Regions from separate parts of the Luedemannella helvata genome, predicted to be linked through region 1. Evidence: predicted binding sites of a transcription regulator. Region 1 holds the regulator's gene; the other holds the start of a gene.
What was found. Region 1 encodes HrcA, which represses chaperone genes, less so after heat shock. Its sites were predicted from a motif close to GGTTNGCACNCTCNNNNNGAGNGTGCNAACC; they were not measured.
Positions count from the first base shown of each region.

Region 2: groES (co-chaperone GroES) is a predicted target of HrcA. The motif match lies at 1,386-1,416, and genes of this name have one in related genera.

Region 1 is NZ_BAAALS010000014.1:49,189-58,965, forward strand. It holds gene ABD191_RS15550 (Ig-like domain-containing protein) at 1-1,191, opposite strand, end outside; gene ABD191_RS15555 (enoyl-CoA hydratase-related protein) at 1,249-2,061, opposite strand; gene hemW (radical SAM family heme chaperone HemW) at 2,090-3,283, shown strand; gene ABD191_RS15565 (DUF4870 domain-containing protein) at 3,320-3,733, opposite strand; gene hrcA (heat-inducible transcriptional repressor HrcA) at 3,912-4,934, shown strand; gene dnaJ (molecular chaperone DnaJ) at 4,958-6,088, shown strand; gene ABD191_RS15580 (16S rRNA (uracil(1498)-N(3))-methyltransferase) at 6,085-6,816, shown strand; gene ABD191_RS15585 (HIT domain-containing protein) at 6,847-7,191, shown strand; gene ABD191_RS15590 (serine hydrolase domain-containing protein) at 7,282-8,658, shown strand; gene ABD191_RS15595 (PhoH family protein) at 8,785-9,777, shown strand, end outside.
Region 2 is NZ_BAAALS010000001.1:273,249-283,025, forward strand. It holds gene groL (chaperonin GroEL) at 1-894, opposite strand, end outside; gene groES (co-chaperone GroES) at 971-1,285, opposite strand; gene ABD191_RS01255 (DUF1918 domain-containing protein) at 1,513-1,704, shown strand; gene ABD191_RS01260 (class I SAM-dependent methyltransferase) at 1,727-2,944, shown strand; gene ybaK (Cys-tRNA(Pro) deacylase) at 2,951-3,493, shown strand; gene ABD191_RS01270 (extracellular catalytic domain type 1 short-chain-length polyhydroxyalkanoate depolymerase) at 3,490-7,536, opposite strand; gene ABD191_RS01275 (hypothetical protein) at 7,904-8,797, shown strand; gene ABD191_RS01280 (discoidin domain-containing protein) at 8,948-9,777, shown strand, end outside.

The DNA of each region.
Region 1 (9,777 bases):
TACGGTCACCCCCGGCTCCGCCACGCCCGACACGTACGGCTGCCGGGTCAGCACGATCGCGCCCGGGGCGGGCGAGTGCACGGCCGGCGGCCACGGCACGAGCGTGTCCACATAGAAGGTCACCGGACGTGCCGCGCTGAGCCGGCCCGACGAGTCGCGGGCGGTCGCGTAGAGGATGTGCCGGCCCGGGCCGAACGGCCCGCCCGGCGTGCAGCTCCACGCCCCGTCCGTACCCGCCTGCGCGGTGCACAGGGCCCGGCCGTCCTCGGAGACGGTGACCACTGTGGACGCGGGGGCCGTACCCGAGACGGGCACCCGCCCGCCGGCCAGCGTGGCACCCATCCGCGGCGAGCCGATCACGGGCATCGCCGGGGCCGCCGGGGCGCTCGCCTGGTTCACGATGAAGGTCACCGGGTGGCCCGCGGTCGCGATGCCGATAGCGTCGCGCGCCGTCGGGGTCACCGTGTGCGTACCGGTGGACAGCACGGTGGACGGGACGCACCGCCAGTCGCCGGAGGCGTTGACCCGGGCCGAGCACAGCACGGAGCTGCCCTCCGCGACCGTCACCGTGGTGAACGGCGCGCCGACGCCCGCGATGGTCGGCCGGTCGGTGACGGCGGCGCCGTTGGCGGGGCCGGTGACGACCGGCTGCTGCGTCGACTCGAGGACGGTCAGGACGAAGTCGTCGATGTAGAACGGTTCCACGCCGTTGCCGGTCTCGACGCGCACCCGGAACCGGTCGTAGCCGATCGGGGGCGTGTAGATCCCCCGCAGCCGCACCCAGCGGGTCGGGCCGACGGTCACGTTGCTGACGACCTGCACGGCCGACTCGCTCGCCGCCGAGGTCTGGCTCACGGTCACGTTGACGTTGGCGGCGACGCTCAGCGCCCGCACCCACACGGACAGCTGGTAGCGGATGCCGACCCGGATGGCGCCCGTCACGTCGAGGGCGGGCCCGTGCGCGATGGCCGACCGCCCCGACACCAGCAGGCTGCGGCTGCCACTGTGCGCCACGCCGGAGGTGTTGGTGATGACGGTGGGACTCGACAGCGCGGCCCAGTTCTGGAACGTGCCGCTCTCGAAGTCCGAGTGCACGACGGCCGTCCCCGCCGCTGCGGTCGGCGCGTTCACCAGGCAACCGGCCGCGACGGTCAGCGCCACGACCGCGCCGCGAATCGTTCGTCTACTCACGTTCGCCTTAACGAGTGTCGCCGGCGCGGGTGATCATGCGGGGTGCGCCCGCGCGTGTCACCGGTCGGGTGTCACGCCCCAGGTGGGCGGTCGCTTGTCGGCGAAGGCGGCCAATCCCTCGCGGCCCTCCGCCCCGGCGAACGTGCGGGCGGACACGGCGGCGGCCGCCACGAGGCGCGCGCGCATCGCGGACGGCGCCGGACCCTCGCCGAGCACCGCGCCGGCCCCGTCGCGGCACAGCCGCTTGGTCGCCTCGAGCGCGCCGGGCGCCCCCTTCACCAGCGCGGTGGCGTACGCCGCGACGGCCGCGTCCAGCCCGTCGCCGCCGACGACCGCGGTGACGAGCCCGAAGTCCGCGGCCCGGGCGGCCGTGACCGGCTCGGCCGTGAGGTAGAGCTCGGCGGCGCCGCGCGGGGTGAGCCGCGGCAGGACGACCGGCGAGATCGCGGCCGGCACGACGCCCAGGCGCACCTCCGTGAACGCGAACGTCGCCGACTCGGCAGCGACGACAAGATCAGCCGTGGCCAGCAGGCCCAGCCCGCCGGCCCGCGCCGGACCGCCGACCCGGGCGATCACCGGCTTCGGGCACTCCCAGAAGTCCGCGAGCAGCTCCGCGACCCGCATCACCGGCAGCGGCGTGCCGGCGGCGACCGCCGCCGACGTCTCCCGCAGGTCGGCCCCGGCGCAGAACACCGGGCCGGCGTGGGACAGCACGATCACCCGTACGGCCGGGTCCGCCACGGCCGCGGCCAGCGCGGCGGCCAGCTCATCCATGAGCCGGAACGACAGCGCGTTGCGGTTGGCCGGGCTGTTGAGCGTGAGGGTCGCCACAGCGTTGTCTACGGTGAGGTCCACGGTCGGGCTGGTCATCACCGCACGCTACGGCACACTGGGAGGCATGCCCAGCACGCTGCCCGACGGCGACCCCGCCCCGCCCGACGGGTCGCTGCCCGACTCGGCCACGCGGCGCATCGGCGCGAGCGGCTTCGGCGTCTACGTGCATGTGCCGTTCTGCGCCTCGCGCTGTGGCTACTGCGACTTCAACACGTACACGGCGGCCGAGCTGGGCGGCGGTGCCAGCCAGGCGGCGTATGTCGACACCCTGACCAGGGAGATCGAGCTGGCGGGGCGGGTACTCGGAGGCGCCGCGCCGCCCGCCCAGACGATCTTCGTGGGCGGCGGGACGCCCACCCTGCTGCCGCCCGGCGACCTGGCCCGGATCGTGGAGTCGATCGACAAGACGTTCGGCCTGGCGCCGGACGCGGAGATCACGACCGAGGCGAACCCGGAGTCGGTCGGCCCGGCCTCGCTGCGCCTGCTGCGTGACGCCGGCTACACCCGCATCTCGCTGGGCATGCAGTCGGCCGCCGGGCACGTGCTGAAGGTGCTGGACCGCCAGCACACCCCGGGCCGCGCCCCGCGGGCCGCCGTCGAGGCGCGCGAGGCGGGGTTCGAGCACGTCAACCTCGACCTCATCTACGCAACGCCGGGGGAGCGCGCCGAGGACTTCGCCGCCTCCCTCGACAGCGCGATCGCGGCCGGCGTCGACCACGTCTCGGCGTACTCCCTGATCGTCGAGGACGGCACGCGCCTCGCGGCGCGGGTACGCCGTGGTGAGCTGCCCGCGCCGAGCGACGATGTGGCCGCGGACCGCTACCTGGCCGCGGACGCCGCGCTGAGCGCGGCGGGCCTGACCTGGTACGAGGTGTCCAACTGGGGCGAGGAGTGCCGGCACAACCTGATCTATTGGCGCGGCGGCGACTGGTGGGGCTTCGGGCCCGGCGCGCACAGCCACGTCGGCGGCGTGCGCTGGTGGAACGTGCGCCACCCGGCGCGCTACGCGGCGGCGCTCGCCGACGGGTTATCGCCGGCGGCGGGCCGGGAGACGCTCACCGCTGACGAGCGGCACATGGAGGAGGTCATGCTGCGGCTGCGGTTGGCCGAGGGCCTCCCGCTGGACAGGCTGACGCGGCCGGCGGACGCCGAACGGCTCGCGGAGGACGGCCTGCTGCGCCTCGACGGCGACCGGGCCGTGCTGACGCTGCGCGGGCGGCTGCTCGCCGACGCGGTCGTGCGCGACCTGTTGCCGTGACCGGGGCGCCGCGCGGCACCCCGGTCATGAGCGTGGTCACTTCACCAGCGGTACCGAGATCGGGTACTTGTAGAACTGGCCCTCGTTCGCCTTGAGACCGGCGAGGACGCCGAAGATGATGCCGACGGCCATAGCGGCGAGCCAGATCACGAAACCGATGAGGATGCAGGTCGTGATCCAGCCGATGATGCCGACGATCGACACCAGGATCTGGAAGTTCAGCGCCGCGACCGCGTGCTGGCGCACCGCCGGCGACTCGTTGCCCTTGGCGAGCAACGCGATGAGCGGCGCGATCCAGCCTGCGCAGCCCGTGCCGATAAGGGCGCCGGCGGCACCACCGAAGTGGGCGACGAGCGCCCAGGTCTTCTCATCGTTGTTGGCGTAGCCGGCCGGCGGCAGCCCAGGTCCGGGCGGCGGCGGAGGCGGCGGGTTGAGGGGAGGCTCAGTCATGGGGGTCACCGTAGGGCTATCGGGATTTTCGCGCTAGTATGCGCGCCCCCTGAGTGTCGCGACCGTGAGTGCCTGTCACGCCACGCTACGCGCGTCGCGGTCCATGGCCAGCGCGACGTAGACTGGCACTCACCGTTTCGGAGTGCCAACGCGGGCGAGGAGAGGGGAGGACGACGGGATGGCGCTGGACGACCGCAAACTCGACGTGCTCCGCGCCATTGTCGAGGACTATGTCGCCACCCAGGAGCCGGTCGGCAGCCGGGCGCTGGTCGAGCGGCACAACCTGCGCGTTTCCCCGGCCACCGTGCGCAACGACATGGCGGTCCTCGAGGAGGAGGGCTACCTGCGTCAGCCGCACACGAGCGCCGGCCGGGTCCCCACGGACAAGGGCTACCGCCTGTTCGTCGACAAGCTGTCCCGCATCAAGCCGCTCACCCCGGCCGAGCGCCGGGCCATCGAGCGGTTCCTGGCCGGGGCGGTCGACCTCGACGATGTGGTGCATCGCACTGTCCGGCTGCTCGCGCAGCTGACCCGCCAGGTCGCGATCGTGCAGTACCCCAGCCTGTCGCGCAGCCGGGTCCGCCACCTGGAACTGATCTCGATCTCCACGACCCGGCTGATGGTGGTCATGATCACTGATACCGGCCGGGTCGAGCAGCGGCTCGTCGACGTGCCCGGCCCGGTCGGCGCCGACGACGTCGTCGAACTCCGTGCCACCATGAACGAGGCGCTCGTCGGGCGTCCCCTCGCCGAGGCGCCCGTCCTCGTGCAGGGTTTCCACGAGCAGGTCCGTCCCGAACTGAGCGGCGCCATGGCGTCGCTGTCCACCGTACTGCTCGAAACGCTCGTCGAACGCGCCGAGGAGCGGGTGACCATCGCGGGCACCGCGAACCTCGCCCGGGGCAACGTGCTGGATTTCGCCGGGTCCCTGCGACCCGTGCTGGAGGCCCTTGAGGAGGAGGTCATCCTTCTCAAGCTGTTCGGCCAGGTGCGCCAGACCACAGCGCACGTGAGCATCGGCGACGAGAACGAGATCGTTGACCTGCGCAGCACCTCGGTGGTCGCCACAGGCTACGGCCCGCGCGACACCATGGTGGGCGGCCTGGGCGTGCTGGGGCCCACCCGGATGGACTACCCGGGCACCATCGCCACGGTGCGGGCCGTCGCCCGCTACCTTGGCGACGTGCTCGAGGGCAGCTGACGAGAAGAGGACTTGGGACTCACGTGGCCAAGGATTACTACGGCATCCTCGGGGTGCGGCGCGAGGCGTCTCCCGATGACATCAAGCGGGCGTACCGCAAACTGGCCAGGGAATACCACCCGGATGTGAACCCGGACCCGGCGGCGCACGAGAAGTTCAAGGACATCAACGCCGCGTACGAGGTCCTCTCCGACCCGCGCAAGCGGGAGATCGTCGACCTGGGCGGCGACCCGCTGGCCCCGCAGGGCGGCGGACCGGGTCCCGGCGGCGCGGGCCCGTTCGTCGGGTTCCAGGACATCATGGACGCGTTCTTCGGCGGGGGCGGCTCGCGCGGCCCGCGACCGCGCACGCGCGCCGGTGCGGACGCGATCCTGCGTCTCGACCTCGACCTGCACGAGACCGCGTTCGGGGTGGACGCGCCGATCACGGTGGACACGGCCGTGCTGTGCACCACGTGCAGCGGCGCCGGCACGGCCGCCGGCACCCACCCGCAGACCTGCGAGACGTGCGCCGGCCGCGGCGAGATCCAGTCGGTGCAGAAGACCTTCCTCGGCCAGGTCGTCTCCGCCCGCCCCTGCCCCACCTGCCAGGGGTTCGGCACGACGATCCCGCACCCGTGCCCGCAGTGCGCCGGCGAGGGTCGGGTGCGCAGCCGCCGCTCGCTCACCGTGAAGATCCCGGCGGGCGTCGAGGACGGTATGCGCATCCGCCTGGCCAACCAGGGGGAGGTCGGCCCCGGCGGCGGCCCGGCCGGCGACCTCTACGTCGAGATCCACGAGCGCCCGCACGACGTCTTCTCCCGCAAGGGCGACGACCTGCACTGCCGGGTCACTCTGCCGATGACCGCCGCGGCGCTCGGCACCCGTTTGACCATCAAGACCCTCGACGGCGAGGAGACGGTCGACGTCAAGGCCGGCACCCAGCCCGGCGCCTCCATGCGGCTGCGGGCCCGGGGCGTGCCCCACCTGCGCGGCACCGGCCGTGGCGACCTGCACGTCCACCTCGACGTGCGGACGCCCACGAAGCTCGACCCGGAGCAGGAGCGCCTCCTGCGCGAACTCGCCTCGCTGCGCGGCGAGGAGCTCGCCGAGGTCTCCCGCCAGAAGGGCGGCCTGTTCTCCTCGATCCGGGACGCGTTCAACGGGCACGCGTGAGCAAGCCGCTCTTCCTGGTCAGTGAGGTCCCGTCCGGTGAGCTGTGCACGCTGGACGGGCCCGAGGGCCATCACGCCGCCACGGTGCAACGCCTGCGGGTCGGCGAGGAGCTGATCCTCGCCGACGGCCGGGGCGCCACGGCGTCCGCGGTCGTCACCGCCGTCGGGCGCGGCACCCTGTCGGTGCGCGTCGTCGCTCGGGAGTACGCGCCACCGCACGCGGTCCGGCTCGTCGTCGCCCAGGGCATCGCCAAGGGGGACCGGGGGGAGTTGGCCGTCCAGGCCATGACCGAGGTGGGCGTGGACGAGATCGTCCCGTGGGCGGCCGCCCGCTCGGTGGTCCGGTGGCGCGAGGAGCGCGGCGAGCGATCCCGCCAACGCTGGGTCGACACCGCGCGGGAGGCCGCCAAACAGGCCCGCCGCCCGTGGCTGCCGGTGGTGGCCGAGGCGGCGTCCACCACGGTTCTCGCCGCGCGGTTGCGCTCGGCCGCGCTCGGCCTGGTGCTCCATGAGTCGGCAACCGCGCCCCTCGCGGCGGTGGAGCTGCCCGCCGCTGGAGAGGTCGTGCTCGTCATCGGTCCGGAGGGCGGCGTCGCCAGCGAGGAACTGGCGGCGTTCGAGGCGGCGGGCGCCCGGGCCGTCCGGCTCGGGCCCGAGGTGCTGCGCACGTCCACGGCCGGTGTCGCCGCGCTCGCGGTCCTGAGCGCCCGCCTGGGCCGCTGGGCGTAGTTACGGCCCGGACGGCCTAGGATGCGCCGTGTGAGCAACGACTGTCTGTTCTGTCGCATCGTCGCTGGCGAGATCCCCGCGACGGTCGTCCACTCGACCCCGACGACGCTGGCGTTCCGCGACATCAACCCCCAGGCGCCCAGCCACGTCGTCGTGATCCCCCGCGACCACCACCCGACGGTCGGCGCGCTCGTCGGCGCCGACCCGAACCTCGCGGCCGAGGTGCTCGCCTCGGCGGCCGAGGTGGCCGCGGCCGAGGGCGCCACGGACGGCTTCCGCCTGGTCTTCAACACCGGCCCGGCGGCGGGCCAGACGGTTCACCACGTGCACGCCCACGTCCTCTCGGGCCGCCCTCTCACCTGGCCTCCGGGCTGACGCCCCCGGCGGCCCGCGGCCGGAGTGCGCACCCTCGCGGCTTCGACGCGCGCACCCCTGCCCGTGAGAGGGGCGGGTAGGCTGCCGCGGGTGAGTGGGACGGGCGAGAATCGGCGGCTGGCACGGATCGTGCGGCGCACGCAGGCTCAGGCGCGGGTGCCCGCGCTGTCGGTGGCCGTGCACCGGGGCGACCGGCCGCTGTGGACGTTGCAGGTCGGCGACAGCGGGGTGCCGGGCGAGCCGCTCGACGCGGACACCCGGTTCCGGATCGGCTCGGTGACGAAGACCTTCACGGCCGTCCTCGTCATGCAGTGCCGTGACGAAGGCCTGATCGAGCTCGACGACCCGATCGGCCGGCACCTCGATGTGCCCCGGCACGGCGAGCTGACCGTCCGGCGACTGTTGTCGCACACCGCTGGCCTGCAACGCGAGCCGTTCGGCGACGTGTGGGACACGTTGATCGCCCCGGACGAGCGCGGACTGCTGGCCGATCTCGCGCGCGTCGAGCGGGCCCTGCCGCCCGCGCGCCGGTTCCACTACTCCAACCTGGCGATGGCGCTGCTGGGCCAGGCGGTCGCGAAGCGGCGCGGCGGCACGTGGGCCGAGGTGCTCGCCGAGAAGGTCACGAAGCCGCTCGGGCTGACCAGCATCAGCCCCGACCGGCAGCCGCGCGGCGCGGTCGGGTACCTCGTGGACACGTACTCGGATCATTCGCGGCCCGAGCCGCCCATAAACTTCGGCGCCGCCGCACCGGCCGCGCAGCTGTGGGGTACGGCCGCCGATCTGGCGCGGTGGGCCGCGTTCCTCGTCGACCCGGCCGTGGTCGATCCGACCGGCGCCGTGCTGCGCGCGCAGACGCTCGACGAAATGCGATGGCCGCGCACGACGACCGACGAGAGCCTGTGGGCGGCCGGGTTCGGCCTGGGGCTGTTGATCATCCCGCAGGGCGAGCGGATCACGCACGTGGGTCACGACGGCGCGATGCCGGGCTTCCTGGCGGGCGCGTACGGGCGTCGGGGCGGCCCGGACACCCCGCCCGCGTTCGGGGCGGCCGTGCTGGGCTCCTCGGGTACCGCCGTGCCGATCCTGAACCTGCCGCACGAGCTGCTGGCCGCCGCCGAGGCCGACGACCCGGTCGACATCACGCCGTGGGCGCCCGGTGCGGCGGCGCCGCCCGACCTGCGTTCGATCCTCGGCCGCTGGTGGGGCGAGGGCTTCGAGTACGTCTTCTTCTACAAGGACGGGACGCTGCGGGCGCGCGGCGCCGACGATCCGGCCGGCAAGCCGCCGGCGGTCTTCGAGCCGGTGGACCGTGACCTGTTGCGGACCGTCTCCGGGCGGGAGGCCGGCGAGTTCCTGCGGCTCACCCGCGACGCGACCGGCGCGGTGGTGCGGATGCACTGGGCGACGTACCGGTTCACGCGTGTGCAGGAGACGTTCGATGGGTACGACGTCCGGCAGCCGTGACGGAAAGCGGCGCGAATGGTCCGACTTATCCGTTAGACGTTTCCGGGGGTCGGCCCGATACCATAGGAGGGGTCCAGTGCTGTCGAGTTGCGGAGAGCAGGTGGCTTAGGCCCGCCGGGCCGAGATATGACCGCCAGTCCACCCCCAGCGGCACAGCCGCGCGTGCAGACCAAGATCACGGTCGATAATCCGCAGCAGATGGTGAGCCTGCTCGGCTCGAACGACGAGATCCTCCGCCTGATCGAGCGCACGGTCGCGAGCGACGTGCATGTGCGTGGCAACGAGATCACCATTTCCGGCGCGCCGGCCGACAACGCTCTGGCCGAGCGGATCTTCGCCGAACTGCTGGAACTCATCGAGAAAGGCGAGACGCTGACCACAGACGCCGTCCGCCGTACGGTGGGCATGCTCGAGGAGGGCACCACCGAGCGGCCCGCCGAGGTGCTGACCCTCAACATCCTCTCCCGTCGCGGGCGAACCATCCGCCCCAAGACGCTGGGCCAGAAGAAGTACGTGGACTCGATCGACGAGCACACGATCGTCTTCGGCATCGGCCCCGCCGGCACGGGCAAGACCTACCTGGCCATGGCGAAGGCCGTCCAGGCCCTGCAGGCCAAGCAGGTCAACCGGATCATCCTCACCCGGCCGGCCGTCGAGGCCGGCGAGCGGCTGGGCTTCCTGCCCGGCACGCTCAACGAGAAGATCGACCCGTACCTGCGCCCGCTGTACGACGCGCTGCACGACATGATCGACCCCGACTCGATCCCGCGGCTCATGGCCAACGGCACGATCGAGGTCGCGCCGCTGGCGTACATGCGTGGCCGGACCCTCAACGACGCGTTCATCATCCTGGACGAGGCGCAGAACACCACGCCCGAGCAGATGAAGATGTTCCTCACCCGGCTCGGCTTCGGCTCGAAGATCGTGGTGACCGGCGACGTCACGCAGGTCGACCTCCCCGGCGGCACGAAGAGCGGCCTGCGGGTGGTGCGGGACATCCTCAACGAGGTCGAGGACGTGCATTTCGCGCAACTCTCCAGCGCGGACGTCGTCCGTCACCGGCTCGTGGGTGAGATCGTGGACGCGTACGCGCGGTGGGACGCCGAGCAGGAGGCCCCG
Region 2 (9,777 bases), on a different contig from region 1:
GACCTCGCCGCCGGTGAGGATCGCGATGTCCTGCAGCATGGCCTTGCGGCGGTCGCCGAAGCCGGGCGCCTTCACCGCGGCGACCTTGATGGTCTTGCGGATGGAGTTGACCACGAGGGTCGACAGGGCCTGCCCGTCGACGTCCTCGGCGATCAGCATGAGCGGCTTGCCGGCCTGCAGCACCTTCTCCAGCAGCGGGAGCAGCTCCTCGATGGCGGAGATCTTCTGCGTGGTGATGAGCAGGTACGCGTCCTCGAGGACGGCCTCGCCGGCCTCAGCGTCGGTCACGAAGTGCGGGGAGATGTAGCCCTTGTCGAACTGCATGCCCTCGGTGACGTCGAGCTCCGTCGCGAGGGTGGAGCCCTCCTCGACGGTGATGACGCCGTCGCGGCCGACCTTCTCCATGGCCTCGGCGATCAGGTCGCCGATGGTGGCGTCCTGCGCGGAGACCGTGGCGACCTGCGCGATGTCGTCGCGGGTGGCGACCTCGCGGGCCTTGTCGAGCAGCGCCTCGCCGATCGCGGCGGAGGCCGCGTCGATGCCGCGCTTGAGGGAACCCGGGGCCGCGCCGGCGGCCACGTTGCGCAGGCCCTCGCGGACGAGCGCCTGGGCCAGCACGGTGGCGGTGGTGGTGCCGTCGCCCGCCACGTCGTTGGTCTTGGTCGCCACCTCCTTGACCAGCTGCGCGCCGAGGTTCTCGTACGGGTCGGCGAGGTCGATCTCCTTGGCGATCGTCACGCCGTCGTTGGTGATGGTGGGGGCGCCGAACTTCTTGTCCAGGACGACGTTGCGCCCGCGCGGGCCGAGGGTGACCTTGACCGCGTCGGCGAGCGCGTTGACGCCGTGCTCCAGCAGGTGCCGCGCGTCGTCGGAGAAGCTCAGGATCTTCGCCATGTTGTATCCGGTCCCTTCACGTGTTGCGCCCCGGTCCCCCGCGAACGGGGGCCGGGGCGGCAGCACTATCGGTTGGTCACTTCTCGATGACCGCGAGGACGTCGCGGGCGGAGAGCACCAGGTACTCCTCGCCGGCGTACTTGACCTCGGTGCCGCCGTACTTCGAGTAGATGACGACATCGCCGACCTTGACGTCGAGCGGGACGCGGGCGCCCTTCTCGTCAAAGCGGCCCGGGCCTACGGCGATGACCGTGCCCTCCTGCGGCTTCTCCTTGGCGGTGTCCGGGATCACAAGACCCGACGCCGTGGTCGTCTCAGCCTCGTTCGCCTGGACCAGAATGCGGTCCTCGAGCGGCTTGATCGCAACCTTCGTCGCGGTAGTCACGGGCATACCCTCCTGGGGTATCTTGTCTGCTTACCAGGTACCGCCTGACGGCCCGTCGTCGCGGGTGCCGGCACCGCCGGGCGAACGCCCGCCGGTAGCCCCGGCGAGCTGGCACCCTCGGTGCGAGAGTGCTAACCCGCAGGTTATGCCGCCGCTAGCACTCCGTCAACTAGAGTGCCAGCGTGGCGCCGTTTTCCTGCGACGATCCGCCCCCATAAGGCATCGTCGGGCTTATGAAGGCAGCCACGGGTGACCGACTTCACGTCCACGGCAAGGTCGTCGGCGCGCACGACAAGTACGGCGAGATCCTGGAGGTGCGCGGCGAGAACGGCGGTCCGCCGTACCTCGTCCGCTTCACCGACGGGCACGAGAGCCTCGTGTACCCGGGACCCGACTGCGTCGTGGAGCCCGCCCCACCGAAGTGAGCACGGCGGCGACAATAGCGCCGTGACCCAGCCCACCGACGCCGCGGCGCGGTTCGCCGCGCTGCTCGCCCCCGAGGGAGCCGACGCCCTCGCCGCAGCCGGGGCGCTGTGGGCCGACAGCCCGCCGGATCCGCTCGCCGCCGCCGCGGCGATGCGCGCCGCCGGCATTCCCGCCGACCTGGCCTCGACCGCGCTCACGCAGGCCGGCCTGCGCCACCGGGCCGGCGCCAAGTTCGGGCCGGACGCCGCGCGCCTCTTCTTCACCCGCGCCGGCCTCGAACAGGCCACCCGCGCGGCCGTGGCCACCCGCCGGGCCGAGCGCCTCGCCGCCGCCGGCGTGCGCCACGTCGCCGACCTGGGCTGCGGCATCGGCGCGGACACGATCGCCTTCGCCCGCGCGGGCCTGCGCGTCCGCGCCGTCGACGCCGACCCGCTCACCGCCGCCGTCGCGGCCGCGAACGTGGCCGCCCTCGGCCTGTCCGACCAGGTCACCGTCACGTGCGCGGACGCGACCGCCGTGCCACTGGACACGGTGGACGGCGTGTTCTGCGATCCGGCCCGGCGCAGAGCCGGCGGCGGGCGCGTCTTCGACCCCCGCGCCTACTCTCCGCCCTGGGATTTCGTCACCGGCCTCGCCGAGCGGGTCCCCGCGACCGTCCTCAAGCTCGGTCCGGGCATCGACCACGCGCTGATCCCGGCGCACGCCGAGGCCGAGTGGGTCAGCGTGGCCGGCGAGGTGGTCGAGGCCGCGCTCTGGTGCGGGCCGCTGGCCCAGGCGCCGCGAAAGGCGACCCTGCTGAGTACGCGCGACCGCGCGGTGAACCAGCTCGTGGGCTCCGGGGATGCCCTCGCCCCGGTCGGGCCAGTGGGCCGGTTCGTGCACGACCCCGACGGCGCGGTCGTGCGCGCCCACCTGGTCGCGGAGTTCGCCGCCACGATCGGCGCTCGCCTGGCCGACCCGACGATCGCCTACTGCTACACGGATGGGGCCGCTCCCAGCCCGTACGCGTCGGGGTTCGAGGTGTTGGAGACGCTGCCCTTCTCGTTGAAGCGGCTGCGCGCGGCGGTCCGGGCCCACGGCCTGGGCATCCTGGAGATCCGCAAGCGCGGCTCGGCGCTGGAGCCCGAACGGCTGCGCCGCGACCTGCGGCTGTCCGGCGGCGGCGCGGGAACGCTGCTGCTCACCCGGGTGGCGGGGGCGCCGACGGCGATAATCGCTCGCGCCGTACCGGTAGCCTGACTCACCGTGGCAGCTCAAGGCACTCCCGCGACCGCGTTGCTGACGAAGCAGAAGGTCAAGCACACACTGCACCCGTACGAGGTGGACCCGCAGACGCCGAACTACGGCTTCGAGGTGGCCGCGGCGCTCGGCCAGGACCCCGCCCGGGTGTTCAAGACACTGGTCGCCGAGGTCGACGGCGCGCTGACGGTCGCCGTCGTGCCGGTCACCGGCGAGGTCGACCTCAAGGCCCTCGCGGCGGCGGCCGGCGGCAAGCGCGCCACGCTCGCCGACCGGGCCCTCGCCGAGCGGACGACCGGCTACGTGCGCGGCGGCATCAGCCCGCTCGGCCAACGCAAGGCCCTGCCCACGGTGATCGACCAGTCGGCGGAGAAGTTCGACACGGTGTTCGTCAGCGCCGGCCGGCGCGGCCTTCAGGTCGAGCTGTCCCCCACCGACCTGGTCCGGCTCACCCGCGCGGTCACCGCCCCGATCTCCCGCCCGGACCAGCAGCCGCGCGTTGCGGGTGGGGCCGGCGACCCGGACGGGATGCCGGCCCCACCCGGCTAGCGCACCGCCACGTGATCCGTCGCGTCCGACGGGGCGTGGGTGGCGTCGCCGGCGTACCGGACGCGCCACGTGCCGCTGACCTTCGCGGTGGCCTGGAACGCGTAGATGCCGCCGAAGATGGTCGTCGCGGTGGTGACCGGCGTGTACGAGGTGGCACCGTCGGCCTTGAACTCGACCACGAGCTGGGCGCCCGAGAAGCCGGTCAGCTTGCCGTCGGACAGCCGCTGCAGGACGCCGAGGCCGGCGAGTTCCCTGCCCTTGCGGGCCGGTTCGGCGACCACGTCCAGGCTGACCGTCGTGGGGTTCAGCACGGTGAACGTGGCCAGCCGCGCCGACGCCGCGGGCGGGGCGTACGTGGTGCCGACGCAGTCCGTGCCCGACAGGTAGACGTCGTACCGGCCGGCCGGGGTCTTGCCGCCCAGCGGCAGCTTGGCCGCGTACGTACCGGACCTGGTCTTGCTGAGCGGCGCCGACAGCGTGCCCCTGGCGCCGACCGCGACGACCTTGCTGCCCGTGGCCGGGCACCAGCTGGCCGACAAGGTCACGGTCAACGAGCCCGCCCCCTTGGTGGGCAGCACGACCTGGTCCGCGCTCAGCGTCGCCGTGCGCGGCCCGGCGGGCAGCCAGTTCCCGGCCAGGTCGACCACGTCATGGAAGACCGGCTTGGCCTGCAGGCGGTCGTCGAACAGCAGTGGCGTGTCGAGGTGGTTGATCGGGAAACTGGTCAGCCACGTGTCGTCGTCGGCGAGGCCCCAGAAGGTCAGCGAGTCGATGCCGGCCGCGTGCTTGAGGAAGGCCGCGAACACCGCCTTGTACTGCGCCCGCTGGGCGGCGATCGCCGAGTCCGGGATCGGGTCGTACGAGTCGTAGCGGTCGGCGTACACGCTGATGTCGAGCTCGGTGATGCGCTGGCGCAGGCCCAGGGCCTGGAACTGGCCGAGCACCTTGTCGATCTGCGCGGGCGAGTCGTTGACGAGCAGGTGCATCTGGTGCCCGACGCAGTCGACCGGCACGCCCTCCGCGAGCAGCTGCTTCACCAGTGCCAGGTACTTCGCCGCCTTGTCCGGCAGCTGGGTGTTGTAGTCGTTGATGCACAGCTTCGCGTCCGGGTCCGTCTCGTGCGCCACCCGGAACGCGGTCCGGATGAAGTCGAGCCCGGTGTACTTGTAGTAGTCGCTCTGCCGGTACGTCTCGTCGGCCGCGTCCGAGATGACCTCGTTCACCGCGTCCCAGGCGTAGACCTTGCCCTTGTACCGTCCGACGAGCGCGCGGATGTGGTCGGCGAGCCGGTCGAGCACGAGCTGCTTGCTCTCGGCGTTGACCGGCAGCGGGTTGCCGGCGCCGTCCTGGAACACCCAGGCGGGCAGCTGGGAGTGCCAGGCGAGCACGTGCCCGTACACCTTCATGTCCTTCGCCTCGGCGAGCGCGATGATGCGGTCGGCCCGCGCGAAGTTCCACACGCCCGGCTGGGCCTGCACGGTGTCCCACTTCATCGCGTTGCCGGGGGTCACGGAGTTGAAGTGCTTGGCCAGCAGCGTGGCGTGGTCGCCGAGCAGCTGGGGCACCTCGACGGCCGCCCCCGTGAGCGGCCAGTAGCGGGCGAACTCATCCTTGAGCGACGCGATGTCGGTCTGGATCGGCAGGGTCGGCAGGAAGGTGATCTTCACGTCGTCGATGAAGAAGTCCTCGATGCCGTCCGTCTCGACGTACAGGGTCAGGAAGTCCACGTCGTCGGCCAGGATGTAGCGGCCCGACAGCTTGGTCCAGCCGTCGCTGGTGACCGGCGTGCCCCCCGAGATGCCCTCGTAGGTCGGGGTGCCGCCCAGGCGCCGCTCCATGGTGATCCGGGCGGTGGCCGTCGGGTGCGCCGACGACGTGCGTACCCAGGCCTCGACCTGGTAGCTGACGCCCGGCCGGAGCCGGCCGAGCAGGCTGACCACGGGCGCGTTCCAGCTCTGCGTCCGGCCGGTCACCGACAGGCTGTGGGTGCCGGTGTGGGCCACCGCCGTGCTGTTCGCGACCACCTCCGGCCCCCCGCGCGGGGTCCAGCCCTGGGTGGTGCCGTTCTCGAAGCCGTGGTTGAGCAGCGTCTGCGGGCCGCCCTCCGGGTCCGGGTCCGGCTCGATCACCGGGGCGTCCAGGCCGAAGAACGCCAGGGCGTACGCGTGCATCTCCGGGCGGGGCAGGTCGTGCCCGTTGCCGGTGACCGTGATCGCCTCGACGGGCGGGGTCGCGCCCGTGCCGCCGTACCGCTTGCGCGTCCAGGTGCCCTCCAGCGTGCGGCTGGCGGCCGGCTGGTCGGAGACGCCGTGGAGGTTCGTCCACTCCTTCACGCCCTCGGCCAGGTTGTTGTACGAGATGATGTCGTCCTCCGTGCCGTGCCACAGCTGCACGCGCGGGCGCGCCCCGGTGTACCCGGGGTACGCGGCCCGGACCAGGTCACCCCACTGCTCGCCGGTCTTCGCCACGGTGCCCTGCGCGCAGTCGCTGTTCCACAGGTTCGACGAGCTGCCGGTGGCGAAGCAGCTGTGCGGTACGCCCATGAACGACACGCCCGCGGCGAACACGTCCGGGTAGTTGCCGAGCAGCACCTGGGTCAGCATCGCGCCGGAGGACGCGCCCATGACGAAGACCCGCTGCGGGTCGGTGGTGTAGTTGGCCTGCACGTAGTCCACCATGGACTTCACGCTGACCGGGTCGCTGCCGCCGTCGCGACGCAGCGACTGCGGGCTCGCGCTGTCGAAGCAGCGCCCGTCCCGCGTCGCCTCCGGGAAGATCATGATGAAGCCGAGCCGGTCGGACGCCTGCACGATCTCCTTCACGCCGAAGCCGGAGCCGGTGTAGAAGGCGGACGCCGTCCCGGTGCAGTAGTGCGCGGCGACCACGATCGGCGCCTTGGCCTGCAGGGTGGCGGGCACATGCACGTACATGTTGAGGTTGCCGGGGTTGGGGCCGAAGCTGTCGACCCGCTCCAGGCCGGCCGGCAGTGGCGGGTCGGTCGGCTCACCCTCGTAGGTCAGCGACACGTCGTCGAGGTAGTACTCCGAGGTGGCCGCCGCGCCCTCGACGTAGAGGGTCAGCTCGGTGGCGTTCGCCGGGGCGGTCCACGTGCCCGTCAGCTTCGTCCAGCCGGTGTCGGTGGCCGTGACCCGGTCGCTGGCCCCGTCCCAGCTCTGGGTGCCGTCGACGGTCTTCTGCACGGTCGCGCCGATGGTGTCCGAGCCGGCGACCATCCGGACATAGGCCGTGAACGTGTACTGCGTCCCGGCGGCGACCTTGTCGAGCAGGTTGATGGCCGGCCCGTGCCAGTTGGCGGTACGTCCGGTGGTCTTCAGGCTGCGCGTACCGGCGTGCGCCTGCTCGGTGCTGGTCGCGACGGTCACGCTGCCGCGCGGGCCCCAGCCCTGCGCGCTGCCGTCCTCATAGTCGTGGGCGAAGACGGTCTGGGTTCCCGAGGGGTCGCCGGAGTCCACATGGGTCAGGGTCACGTCGTCGACGTAGTACGGCACGAGAGGGTCACTCTGTTCGAAATAGACCTGCAGTGGACTGGGCAGCGCCTGTCCGGCCGCCGCCGTGTAGGTACGGCTGATCCGGGTCCAGCCGGTGGCGTCGAAGGGCACCTCGTAGGAGCCGGAGTTCTGGTAGTCGCTGCCGGCGTTGACCGTCATGGTGACCGCGCCTGAGCCGGCGGCGGCCCGCACCCAGGCGGTCAGGGTGTACTCGACGCCCGGCCGCACAAAGGGGGTCAGGTCGCGCACGGCGACGCCCCAGCCGGTCTTGTCGTGCACGGACAGCACCCCGGTGCCACCGTGGGCGTCGGCGCCCGCGACGACGTTCTCAGCCGTGACGCCGTTGCCGGCCCAGCCGTGGGTCTGGCCGCTCTCGAAGTCGTGATGGAAGTCGGTCACGACGGTCGCCGCGCTCGCCGAGGTGACGGCGAGCGGAACCAGGACGGACGCCGCGAGCGCGGCGCTGGCGAACAACGCGGTCCGCAGGCGCCGTCGGCGGTGCGTCGAGGTGGCGGGCAATCGGCCCAGTCGCATGGGGCTCCCTTTCTTCCGGGCAGGAAGCACTCACCGCTCGGTACTTATCGGGATGGTGGGGACGGAGGAAGCGCGGGCCACACGATAGCCTAGTGTCGATATATTTCGGCAGCCCTCGATGCGAAATCTTTGCCGGGGCCGCGATCAGGCACATCGATAACAAACAAATGCGTGAAAATTGCCGACTGTCGCATCGCCTGGCCCCGCTTCTGCCGCACCCGGGAGCGTCACCCGGTATCGAAAGTTTCGACGTCGGGAGCAGTGGAGACAGAGAACACGGTCCTACCACCCCCGGCCCTGGCACGAAGCATCTACAGTGCCAAGCGATCGGTTTAAACAGTCGTAGATCAGGTGAATGGAACAGCTCGTGAGCGACCCCTACGCGCAACACCCCGGCCAGCCCGATCCCAACTGGCCGCAGCCGCAGCAGGCGCCGACATCCCCTTACGCGCCGCAGGCACCAGGCTCGCCCTACGCGCAGCCGACACAGGCCGGCTTCCCCGCTTACGGCACCCAGGGCCAGCAGCCCTACAGCGCGCAGCCCGGTTACTTCCCCGGCGGCCAGCCGCCGGCCAAGTCCAACAAGGGCCTCATCATCGGGCTCCTCGTCGGCATACTGGTGCTGCTGCTCCTCCTGTGCGGAGGCGGCGTGGCCTGGTATCTCAGCGCCGACAAGGACGAGCCCACCACCCCGACGACGCAGAACAGCGCGCCGGCGGCCACGGCCGCGCCGCCCACGAGCGGCAGCGGCCAGCAGAACAACAACAACGCGATCACGGCGAAGTACTCCAGCGACTTCGCCGACGTGTGTGACGGCGGCGCGATCCTCAACGCGGCCGACTACAACGCCGGCTCCGCCAACAAGGCGTTCGCCTTCTCCAACCGCCCGGACCGGCCGACCAGCTGGAGCCACCGGTTCCTGGACTCGACCGCCAAGTACTACGCCAAGATCGCGGACTTCACCACGGTGAGCGTCGTCGCCTGCGTCTCGTACGTGGAGGGCAGCGAGACCGTCGGCCAGAAGTGCGACATCAAGGCCAGCGACGGCAAGAAGCTGACGGTCGACTACGTGTCGTCGCGGTACACGCTGACCTTCTACGCCGCCAAGACCGGCCAGAAGATCGGCGACGGCGGCACGGTCAACGCGCCCGCCACGCGGTGCCCGAGCTTCATGACCTACAACAAGGACACCCTCAAGTCGTACGCGTCGCCCGACGAGGGCACGATCGACGCGGCCGTCGAGAAGCTCCTGGGTCGCTGACCTTCGGCGAAAGGGTGCCGGTCGCCATGGCCGGCACCCTTCGCCATGTCCACAATGGGGCCTTGTACGGAGATCGGCGCACATCGTATCGTTGATCGTCGCTGAGTCCCGGATCACCGAGGTGACCAGCGCCGGCACCGGAGCGTCCCCATGCACCGTTCTCCCCGCGCCTACGTCATCGCGGTCACGACGTCCGCCGCCGCCGTGCTCGCGGTCGCGGCCCTGAGCTGGGGTGACGCCGCCGCCTGCGCCGGCCCCGCCTGCACCCCCCGCGCCGCCGCGCCCGGCCACAGCACCGCCGCGTCGACGGTCACCGCGCCGCCCATCGCCGCGCCCGCGGCGGGCCCGCCCGGCGGCGAGCGCGCCGGCAACGCGACCATGAGCGCCCCGACCAGCCCTCCTGCCACGACCGCGCCCACCGCAACCGGACAGCCGGCCGGGCCGCGCGACCCGCTGCGCCAGCCGTTCGCGAGCACGAGCATCTGGAACACCCCGATCGGCTCCGGGGCCGTCTACGAGCGCACCTACCTGCGCGCCGAGGACAAGGTCGCCCTGGAGCCGAACACGTTCGCGCACCCGGCGCGGGCCGGCAGCTACGCCACGTACACGCTGCGCGGCCCCGACGGCGGGGCGTACGACGCGGACGGCGTGACCTACGGCGGGCGCTGCCGGGGCACCGCCAACCTGGGGCCGGTGCTGTTCCCCCGCTCGACCGTGATCGGCGACGCGGTGGTCGCCCCGACCTACGCCTCACCCGGCAACGCCACCGCCGTGGTGTACCCGGACGGGCGTACCCTCCTGCAGTTGCGGTCCGCGGCCCGGTGCGGCGCGGACAGCGAGCCGCACGGCAACCGGGCCACGGAGGCCGACCTCTACGGCGACGGCACGTACGGCGGGCACGCCGGTTCGGGGCTGTCCAGCATCGGCGGGCAGCTCGCGCCCGGGGAGCTCAGCGGCCCGGCGCCGATCGCGCACGCGCT